Regions from separate parts of the Rhizobium sp. BK312 genome, predicted to be linked through region 3. Evidence: riboswitches for the same ligand, from Rfam matches in the RefSeq annotation. Region 3 holds a riboswitch; each other region holds the start of a gene.
What was found. Region 3 has a riboswitch for cobalamin ahead of FHT85_RS13705 (ABC transporter substrate-binding protein). Riboswitches for the same ligand answer to the same signal wherever they lie in the genome.
Positions count from the first base shown of each region.

Region 1: it holds a riboswitch for cobalamin, as region 3 does, so the genes downstream of both, FHT85_RS09510 (aromatic ring-hydroxylating oxygenase subunit alpha) here and FHT85_RS13705 (ABC transporter substrate-binding protein) in region 3, are expected to answer to the same signal.
Region 2: it holds a riboswitch for cobalamin, as region 3 does, so the genes downstream of both, nrdH (glutaredoxin-like protein NrdH) here and FHT85_RS13705 (ABC transporter substrate-binding protein) in region 3, are expected to answer to the same signal.

Region 1 is NZ_JACHZP010000003.1:193,455-196,844, reverse strand. Features, by position in the region: gene FHT85_RS09515 (hybrid-cluster NAD(P)-dependent oxidoreductase) at 1-278, opposite strand, end outside; gene FHT85_RS09510 (aromatic ring-hydroxylating oxygenase subunit alpha) at 281-1,525, opposite strand; cobalamin riboswitch at 1,622-1,826, opposite strand; gene FHT85_RS09505 (DUF6656 family protein) at 2,176-2,793, shown strand; gene FHT85_RS09500 (L-threonylcarbamoyladenylate synthase) at 2,853-3,390, shown strand, end outside.
Region 2 is NZ_JACHZP010000007.1:281,811-285,200, forward strand. Features, by position in the region: gene nrdE (class 1b ribonucleoside-diphosphate reductase subunit alpha) at 1-566, opposite strand, end outside; gene nrdI (class Ib ribonucleoside-diphosphate reductase assembly flavoprotein NrdI) at 653-1,048, opposite strand; gene nrdH (glutaredoxin-like protein NrdH) at 1,060-1,281, opposite strand; cobalamin riboswitch at 1,529-1,747, opposite strand; gene FHT85_RS21165 (FUSC family protein) at 1,869-2,966, opposite strand; gene FHT85_RS21170 (DUF1269 domain-containing protein) at 3,191-3,390, opposite strand, start outside.
Region 3 is NZ_JACHZP010000004.1:311,097-314,486, reverse strand. Features, by position in the region: gene FHT85_RS13710 (FecCD family ABC transporter permease) at 1-180, opposite strand, end outside; gene FHT85_RS13705 (ABC transporter substrate-binding protein) at 184-1,200, opposite strand; cobalamin riboswitch at 1,365-1,621, opposite strand; gene FHT85_RS13700 (GGDEF domain-containing protein) at 1,703-2,848, opposite strand; gene FHT85_RS13695 (hypothetical protein) at 3,013-3,390, shown strand, end outside.

The DNA of each region.
Region 1 (3,390 bases), on a different contig from region 3:
TTCTGCGCCTTCACCGTCACGGCGACCGAGAAGGGCCGCGACGGCGTGGACGACAGCGTATAGGTGCGCATGACCGGCTCCGGAGCCGCCGGCAGCTCCAGCGTCACGAACTGGCCCGGCAGATAGCGGAACCAGTTGTCCTTATCGGACCCGAAGGTGAAGGTCATCACATCGGGCGCTTCGGGCGTGACTGAGAGACATTCGAGCAGATGCTGCCTGTCGCTCCAAGGCTGCATTTGGTCGAGATGGCGATGCGGAAGGGAGACGGCCATGTTCATGCTCAGGCAACCGCCGACAGCTTGGCCTGGTCGCCTTGCAGCCGGTTGATCATGAAAGTCGTGTACCATTCGACGAACTGCATGACGCCGCCTTCATGGATTTCCGAATAGGGACCGGGCTCATAGGCAGGCGAGCGGATGCCGAAGGCATTTTCCTCGACGATCCGGCGGTCCTGATCGTTGGTTTCGGTCCAGACGTGCGTCAGTTCCTCGAGATTGTAGTCGACGCCTTCGACCGCATCCTTGTGAACGAGCCACTTCGTGGTGACGGCGGTTTCCTCGGCGCTGATCGGCAGGACACGGAAGGAAATCGCGTGGTCGCCGAGCATGTGGTTCCATGTCGTCGGATAGTGGAAGAGCAGCATGGTGCCGATGCCGTTGATCGTCACGTCGGGCGAGAGCGGCCGCCTGACGGCATTCTGGCCGGACATGGTGTAGCTTTCGGCGCCTTCGATCAGCGGCATGCGGGCGGTGCGGAACTGTCCGTCAGGAGAGATCTTGAATTCGCTCGGCAGGCCTGCGGCTTCGCAGCGCGCCCAGTGCTCGGTGATGACGGGATCGCTCATCGCGCCCTGCACGCCGGTAACCGTCGGAGCTTCCGGGAAGGTGCGGCAGAGTTCGGGGTGATTGGCCGCACAGTGATAGCACTCGCGGTTGTTTTCCCAGACGAGCTTCCAGTTGCCCTTTTCGATGATCGTGCTCTGGAAGGCGACCTTGGCTTCGCTGATGCGATGCGGGGCCATGTAGGGCTCGACCGTGGCGCGAACCGGCGCGAAATCGGGAGCGTTCTGCGCGAGGCAGATGAAGATGTAGCCGCCGACACTTTCGCAGTGAACCGGCTTCAGCGAATACTGGCTCTTGTCGAAATCCTCGGCCATCTGTCGGGCAAAGAGTAGCGAGCCGTCGAGTTCGTAGGTCCATTGGTGATACGGGCAGACGAGCTTTGCCGACGATCCGCGCTCGGTCGTGCAGACGCGCGAGCCGCGGTGACGGCAGCTATTGTGGAAGGCGCGGATGACCTGATCGCGGCCACGGACGATGACGACGGGATAATCACCGATCTGGACGGTGAAGTAATTGCCCGCACGCGGCACTTCGCAATCATGGCCGATGAACAGCCAGTCGCGATAGTAGATCGTCTCCATGTCGAGCTTGAAGTATTCCGGATCAGTGTAGAAGGGTTGCTCCAGGCTGAAACCCGTCCGGTGGTTCTTCAGTTGCCGCAGAACTTTGCTGCCGATATCCATTTGCCTATCCTTGCGCAATACCGGAAGACGAGCAGAGGACATGCAAGGCCGTTGGGAACGGCCGAAAGCAATCCCCCGACCGCCCGCCGCGGTCAGTAAACCATATGTGCCCAAGGCTGGTTTCCGGGCTCTGGAGCGGCCCTGTTGCCAGGACCCCATGGCACCTTCCCAGACCAATCGGCCCAGTGGCTTTATCCGCCATGCCTCACTCCACCACCGTTGCGGGGGCAGCGCCGGATTTTGACCGGCTTCCCAATTCTCCGTCTCCCTAGCAGACGGCACCTTGAGATTGATATCATCATAGCTCTCGGCCGCGTCTGCCGCTGCGCTGCAATGCGACATCGGCTTCGAATTTGACGACAGGTGAAACCGGACGATAGGACGGTTGCATAGCGTGAGAATATTGACAGGCAATTCAATTACTTGGGCGCTTGCATCGGAGATGGTCAAAGCATCGCATATCCATTCCGCCAATGACGCTTTATCCTGATTGCGACAGGTCAGCGAATGGCCGGCAATCAGGGGAACAATTGGGCGGCAGAAAGCGCCAACGGAGCCGCTATCGGGGCGCCTTCAATCCGGCACGATCAAGCTCGGCTCAAGCTCCGTGGTTCATCATATCGCCAAAGAGTTTTATAGCGAGATCCGGCATGGCCAAACTCAGATATTTCGACGCTGGGAAGCCCGCCGAGCCCGAACCGGCGCAGCCGGTATCGACGACGGGGTACACCGAATTCCTGCGCACCGGCCGTATCAACCGCAACAGGCCGCATTGGCTGGCGGAAGAGCGGGAATACCTCACCCACGAACAGGTGGCCGAACATACGGCGCTGAAGCTCAGGGACGCCGGCGAGAAGACCCACGACCGGCTCAACAATTTCCATAGGTCCATCCGCTTCCCGAAGCTCATCTTTCATCACACGCTGAAGGACACGCCGCATCTCGGCTATTGCCACGTGACCGCGGCGCGGACGCAGTTCGCGCATTATGAGGACGTGAACTGGGCTTTCTATATCGCCAACTTCTTCGCCCGGATCGGCCAGGAAGAGAACTTCTTCGAAGACATCAGCCTCAAATATTCGCGGATGTATTTCGCCGTCGCGATCCATCCGGACAAGGACACGGAAGACAAGAAGCTGACGATCAATCGCGACGTCAGAGGCAACGGCGTGCTGTTCCACACCCACGATCCGCAGATCGCCATCCGCAATGTTCTTCTCCTCGGCGCCCGCAACGAGCAGCTCCGCGACATCATTCGCCAGCTTTGACGATTGATCCGAAAACTCGAAGAGCATAAGAAACGGCCTGAACTGCAAGCAGGCAGGCCATGGCACGACACATAGACATTCTCGAACATCCGCAAATGGCAATAGAAGTGGCGACGGCGACCCTTGCCGAGGGTCTGCCGATCGGGCTGCCGACGGAGACGGTCTACGGGCTTGCCGCCGATGCCACTAATCCCGCCGCCATTACCCGGATCTACGAGACGAAGGGCCGGCCGCGCTTCAATCCGTTGATTTGCCATATGAGCGATCTCGCCATGGCCGAGCGCTATGCGATCTTCGACCCCATCTCGCGCAAGCTCGCGGAAGCCTTCTGGCCCGGGCCGCTGACGCTGGTGCTGCCGCTCCAGCCCGATAGCGGCATTCATCCGCTGGCAACCGCCGGCCTCGACACGGTCGGCATCCGCGTGCCCCAGGGCTTTGCCGGCGAGCTGATCCGCGCCTTTGATCGGCCGCTTGCAGCACCGAGCGCCAATACCTCGGGCAAGATCAGCGCCACCAGCGCCGATCATGTGGACGACGATCTCGGAGAGCGGATCACGCTCATCCTCGACGCCGGGGCTTCGGTCGTCGGCGTGGAGT
Region 2 (3,390 bases), on a different contig from region 3:
AGCTGCAGAGCCGAGTTAATGGCGCGGCCAATCGATTCCATGTTGTCTTCGACACGCAGCAGGAAACACGAAACCAGCTCTCCGCGCTGCTTCTTGCCGGCATTGAGGAAGGTCGGCGTTGCCGGCTGGAACCGGCCGGAGATGATCTCGTCGACCAGATCGCGGGCAAGTTGCTCGCTGCCCTGCGCCAGCGTCAGCGCGACCATGCAGATGCGGTCTTCATAACGCTCGAGATAACGTTTTCCATCGAAGGTCTTCAGCGTGTAGCTGGTGTAGTATTTGAAGGCGCCGAGGAAAGTCGGGAAACGGAACTTCTTCGCATAGGCGTGATCGAAGAGATCGCGCACGAAATTGAAGGAATATTGATCCAGCACCTCCTGTTCGTAGTAGCCTTCCGTCACCAGGTAATCGAGCTTTTCCCTCAGGTTATGGAAGAAGACCGTGTTCTGATTGACGTGCTGGAGAAAGTACTGCTTGGCCGCCATGCGATCCTTGTCGAGCTGGATTTTTCCGTGCTCGTCATAGAGGTTCAGCATGGCGTTCAGTGCGTGATAATCCAAGGCCATTTCCGCGGCCTTGGCTGGCCGATCATTCGTGGGAGCAGAAAAAGTGCTCTGCGTTTTTTCGCCCGAATCCCGCGACAAAGAAGAGCTTAGCGTGTCCAAAATCGTTCCAATCCGTGTCTGACATTGGCGACATCCTCATCCGTGCCCAGAAGTTCGAACCGATAGAGATACGGCACCTGGCATCTGGCAGAGATGATGTCGCCGGCGATCCCATAGGTCGCGCCGAAGTTGCTGTTGCCCGCGGCGATGACTCCGCGGATGTTCGAACGGTTGCCCGCATCGTTGAGGAAGCGGATCACCTGCTTGGGCACGGCCCCCTTTCCGCCTTCGCCGCAATAGGTCGGGACGATCAGAACGTAGGGCGAGGTCGCACGAAACTCGTCGCCCGCGACAAGCGGGATACGAGCAGCCGGCAATGCGAGCTTGACAACGAAGCGATGGGTATTTTCCGATCGGCTGGAGAAATAGACGATCTCGCCCACCGCCCGGATCCTTAAGCGAGGGTGCTGATCATGTCGGGACGGAAGCCGGCCCAATGCAGTTCCCCGGCGACAACAACCGGAACCTGACGATAGCCGAGACCTTGCACCAGCTCATAGGCGGCGGCATCGGTCGATACGTCGACGATGGTGTAGTCGATGCCTTGGCGATCAAGCGCGCGGGTGGTTGCCGTGCACTGGACGCAGGCGGGTTTGCTGTAGACGGTAATGCTCATGAGGTATCCTCGTATGGATGGGCACAGAAAATCGCTCGAGCATCGGATGATGCCCGCTCGGCGGGTGAAAAGTGGAGGCAAGCCTAGCCGGCGGCCGGACGCATTTCAGCGGCCGTCATTCGCGCGGGCGACTATGAATACTCAAGAACATGGATTCACCCCGAAGTTATTCATGCGGGGTCTTCAAGGAAGCGATGACGGCGATCCTGCCGCATGAACCATCGCTCGCCAGTCGGACACCCCGCCCGTGGACGTTATTGCTCAAGGCAGGTCTCCTGGCTCGCGGGTCATAACATTCGTCCTGCCTTCCCAAGACACAAGGCCTCAGTGACGTCATCAAACGAATGCTCGCCGCTCACAGTTGCGGGGGCAGCTCCGGCTTGGCAATCATCATGCTCGCCGACCGGATTCCCATCTTAGCCTCCAATCCTTGCGAATCAGAAGAACCTCGAACACTATATATAGTATCCTCGGTTAAAATTGCGTCAACTGCTTCGACAGCCTCAATCGGATTTCCATGTTGATGGATGTCGACCATCGCACCCAACGCAGAGACTTGGGACTGGCCAAAAACAGGCTGGAGCCTTTCAATTGACGTTGCTTTCGCGGATGCGGTCGGCGAGATCGAGAAAATTCTGGCGCATGCGTCGCAATGTGAAATCGAGACCGAACAACCGGCCCGTTTCGCTAAATCCCATCGACTGGGCAGCCTCCGAAGTCTGAAGAGTGCTAAACGCGGCGTCGAAAGCCGCGTCGCCTGCCGAAAGCACATCCGGATCGATTTCACCACCGGCACGCAACGCCCGGCCGCATGTCTCCGCAAAGCGGGCCTGTGCCTCCAGCATTCCGCCTGCCTGCGGCCCGATCGCTTCGACAATCGCCGGCGGGAAAGGTGTTTCCACGATGTGGCTGAGATAGGTCATGTCGTTGCGGATGCGCCAGAGCGAACGGGGAATGGCCTCCGAAATTCCCTGTCGTGTCAGCCAGAAAGCGCGCTCGCGCTGCGCGTCGGTCAAAAGCGCTTCCGTCGCCATCAAGGACTGACGCAGGGCGATATTTGCCTCGGTGGCCGATACAGGCTCGCCCTTTTCGACCCCGACTGCAAGCCTTCGCAAGATCTGCGCCATGACATCGAGTGCCGACCCGAAGCGATCCAAAACCATAGTCCGCGAGCGCGTCGGCAGGATGAACAGGCTGGCGAGCACGCCGACGACACCGCCCAGGGTAATTTCGGCAATGCGATCGATCACGAAAATCTCGACGGGAACGGCGGCGGAATGTGTCAGCATGACGATCGCGGCCGTCAGTCCGGCATTGCGCAGACGAGGCACGCGCACCGCCGCGAAACTTGAAACGCCGACGACGCAGATCAGGGCAATGCCAATCGCAAGCGGCTCCTGCGGCGTGACGAATACCGCAACACCTCCGAGCACGGCGCCTGCGACTGTCGCAACCAGCCGGTCGAAAGCCGCTCCAGCGGTCGCGCCCACCGACGCCTGCATGACGATCAGTACCGTGAAGACGGCCCAATAGCCCTGCTGGAGATGGAGATGCTGTGAAATGGCGTAGGTGATCGTGCACGCGATCATGACCCTTAGCGCCTGCAGCGCCGCGCGTTTGGTCTGAATCAGCGATGTTTTGGGTTTTGACGGCAGCTGGCTTTGACGAATTACAGGATCGGTCATCGCGCAAGTTTTCGCCTGGAAACGTGTGCTGACAATGGCCGTCCGGGGCTTGCCCTCTCCCTGCTGCCGCTAGTGAATGACCGCATGACCTACAATGGCAGTATTTGCGCGATTAGGGAAGGCGCGCAGGCAATGGCGAGCGCGCCGTTCAATCCCTGAGCCCCGTGCTTCCCGGACGAAAGCACAGCCGCCGCCGCCGATAGGAGTAGAGATCGGATTTACGTTCAGACGGTGGCGGAAGCTTCAGGCGCCGGTGAGGTCTCGTCGACAAGCACCTGGCGCAGCCGCGCCTCCTGCTCGGGCGATAGCGAGGTGCGTAGCAATCGCGCATGTTCGCCCTTGAATTCGGCAAGCACCTTTTCCGGCTGAACCTTGCGGATCAGGAGGAAAAGCGCGGAACTCTTCGCCGGAATGGTTTCGGCCA
Region 3 (3,390 bases):
GCTGAGTTCGAAGCTCGTTCCGAACAACCGGTTCGAAACGGCCTTTACTGTGGTCGACAGCGGGATCGAAATCTCGCCGATCGATACGGCGAGGCTGATCATGAAGGTCAGAAGAATGACGGCAGCCATGGCGAGCGCCAAGAGCGCCCACCATGTCCTGCGTTTTGCGGCGAGACCCATATCTTACAGCGCCAGGCCGAAGGACTTGATGCCCTTGGCCAATACTTCAATGCCGTCGATGGTGCGGATGGTCGGGTTCATCGACTGCGCATCCATCATGACAAAATGCTTGTTCTTAACGGCGTCGAGCTGGCTGGTGACTGGATCTTTTTCGAGGAAATCGACTTTGACCTTCGGATCGTCGGCCGCATAGCGGCGGCGGTCCATGGTGGCTATGACGATCACGGCCGGGTTGGCCTGCGAAATGGTTTCCCACCCGACCATCGGCCATTCTTCTTCCGTCGTCACCACGTTTCTGGCGCCGAGCGTCTTCAGGATATAGGCCGGCGCGCTGTTCTTGCCGGCGATATAGGCATCGCCATTGACCTCCTTGCTGGAGAACCAGAACACGATCGGAAGATCCTTGGCCTTGGCAGCGGCAATCGAAGCGACTGCATCCGCCTCGCGCTTTTTCAGATCCGCGATCAGGGCATCGCCACGATCCCTAACGTCGAAGATCTGCGAGAGCTCGACGATTTCCTGATAGACCAGATCCATCGTGAAAAGCTCCTTGCGCACACCATCGCCGCCATCGGTATTGACCTTGGCGACACAATCGGTCGGAGCAACATAGGTGTTGATCCCGAGTTCCGAAAATTGCTGGCGTGTGCCGACGGAACCCTGCGCGCCGACATGCCATTCGAATTCGGCAGCGACGAGATCCGGGGCCTTGCCAACGACGGATTCGAAGCTCGGATCGTTATCGGCAAGCCGCGGGATCTTGCTGTTGACCTCGGCATATTGCGGCAGAACCGGGCCGACCCAGACCGCCGTTCCGGCAATCTTGTCGGCAAGGCCGAGCGAAAAGAGGATTTCAGTCATGCCCTGGCCGATCGAAACGATCTTGGCCGGAGCCTTTTCAAAAGTGACCTTCTGACCGCAATTATCGATGGTGAGAGGATATTGGGTGGCGGCAAAACCGGAGCCGGCAAAACCGGTCAGCCCAAGTGCAAATGCAATGGTCGTCAAAAAATGGCGCATGAAAGGTCTCGATAGGATTAAGGAAACGGGGCGGCGTCAGCGCGATCGCGCTGAGAAAGACGGCCGCCGGCTGCGGAGATCCCAATCAAGGCCGATAGGTGTCGGATAATGTCGAAGGCGCAGGTCAATCATTCTCTGTCCTTTCCGAGCATCCCCGCCCGGCTGATTGGATCGTGATCGACGGCAGGTCTCCTGGCTTGCGGATATCTGACGATCATCGGCCTTCCCGCAAGCATGCTTGCAGTGGCGTGGCTCAAAGCCTCAGGAAGGAACCAGCAGGCTGGTCATTCCCGGATGATCGGCAATCCGCTTACAGTTGCGGGGGCAGCCACGGTCTAGGTCCCGCTTGGGTCATCCTCACCGTGTTCCCTATTAATCCCCGCGGAGTCTTCCTTGGGGAACCGTCACGTCCAGTTATTCCGGACTGCCCCGTTCCGTCAAGGACGCTTGGATAGAAATGAGACAGAGCACGCCATGCCCATGAGAAGGAAAGGCGGCGAGCCTATACGGCCTCCGCCAGTTCCACGCGATTTCTCCCGCCCGCCTTCGCGCGATAAAGCGCCTTGTCGGCGGCCTCAAGCACATGTTTGAAATCCGTCGTCGGTTCGAGGGAGCAGGCGATGCCGATGCTGACCGTGACATGGACGGCCTCCTGCTCGAACATCAGGGTTGTGTCCTCGATGTCCTTGCGAATTTTCTCCGCGACGGCAGCCGCAGCCCGCGTATCGGTGTTGGGCAGCAGCACGACGATCTCCTCACCGCCATAACGAGCGGCAATGTCGGTCTTGCGCACGGTTTGCCTGATGACGTCGGCCAATCGCGCCAGAACGGTGTCACCGAAGGAATGGCCCCAGCTGTCGTTGATCTTCTTGAAGTGATCGATATCGAGCATGATGATCGAGAAGGGGATACGCCGCATGCCCGCTTCCTTGCTGCATCGATCGCCTTCGCGCTGCAGCACCCGGCGGTTGGGAAGCCTTGTCAGCGGATCGAGGCTCGCTTCATTCTCCAGCGCGCGCTGGATGCCAATGCGATATTGCTCCCGCTGCAAGAGATCCGACAACAGCATGACACCGAGGATATTGACGATCGTTACCGGAAGTGTTGCCGAGATAAGAAGGGCGCGCGCAACCGCCCACGGAAAAAGGAAAACAACCACAATGGATGAACAGGTCGCCAGACCGAACAGAGCCGATCGCCGCCATCCCGTGCCGGTCCATTGCCGCGGCAGCAGAGTGAGTACATAGCCGGCGATTGCAACGATCACGATGCCGGCCACGCCGACCACCGCGCCCATGCCGCCCACCATGTACCGAAACAGCGCCATCATCGCCGCAGCGACAATGGTTCCCAAAAGGCCGCCATAGATTGGCGTAAGGACAAGGAGGATCGACCGGCCATCCTGGATCACACCTGGCATCCATTGGATGGGATCGCCCATGGACAGGATGCCGACCAGCCCGAACAACAGCCCGACGGCCACGGATTTCAAAGCGCCGCGCTCGACGATACGGATGACCCAGGAATAGGCATAGACAATAATCGCCACCTGGCCGAGGACACGTATTAGCGAGATCAGATGTGTTTCGACTTCCATGGCGATTCCCAGTCTTCGCAACGCGCCGCGATAGATGAGCTGCGGCGGCATGGTCGAAGTCCTTACGAGATACCATGCGATCTCTAAAAATAGTTTATATGCTTCTCATCGATCGGCACTGCGGCGGCATCGCGGCACGAATTGACGCATTGCGCTTGTGATAGGCCTGCCCTATGACTGAAACCTTATCCGCGAATGCGGTGGTGGGGACAAGCATGCGGAAGACGATTTCGCGAACATTTCAGTGGAGCGCGCGCATTCTTTGCGCCGTTGCGCTGTTGCTCGTCGGCTTCGCCCATCAACCGATCGTCGCAACCGCGGACGAAATATCCCCGATCGAGCTTGCCCAGTACCGGCTTCCGGATGGCTCCCTGCCCGTCCTTTGCATCACCTACAAGGATGCCGACGGCAAGGTGCATGGGAAAGCCTACGCACCCGGATGCGAGGCATGCCGGATTGCGTCCGCCGCGATGCTGCCGGGGCCTCCTACCGACATTTGTGGGCGCCTTGCCTCTCCGCGTGGAGAGACGGTCGTCGCACGATCGGAGGCGTTCCACCGCCAGCTTTATCCGCCGAATACAGGCCCGAGAGCA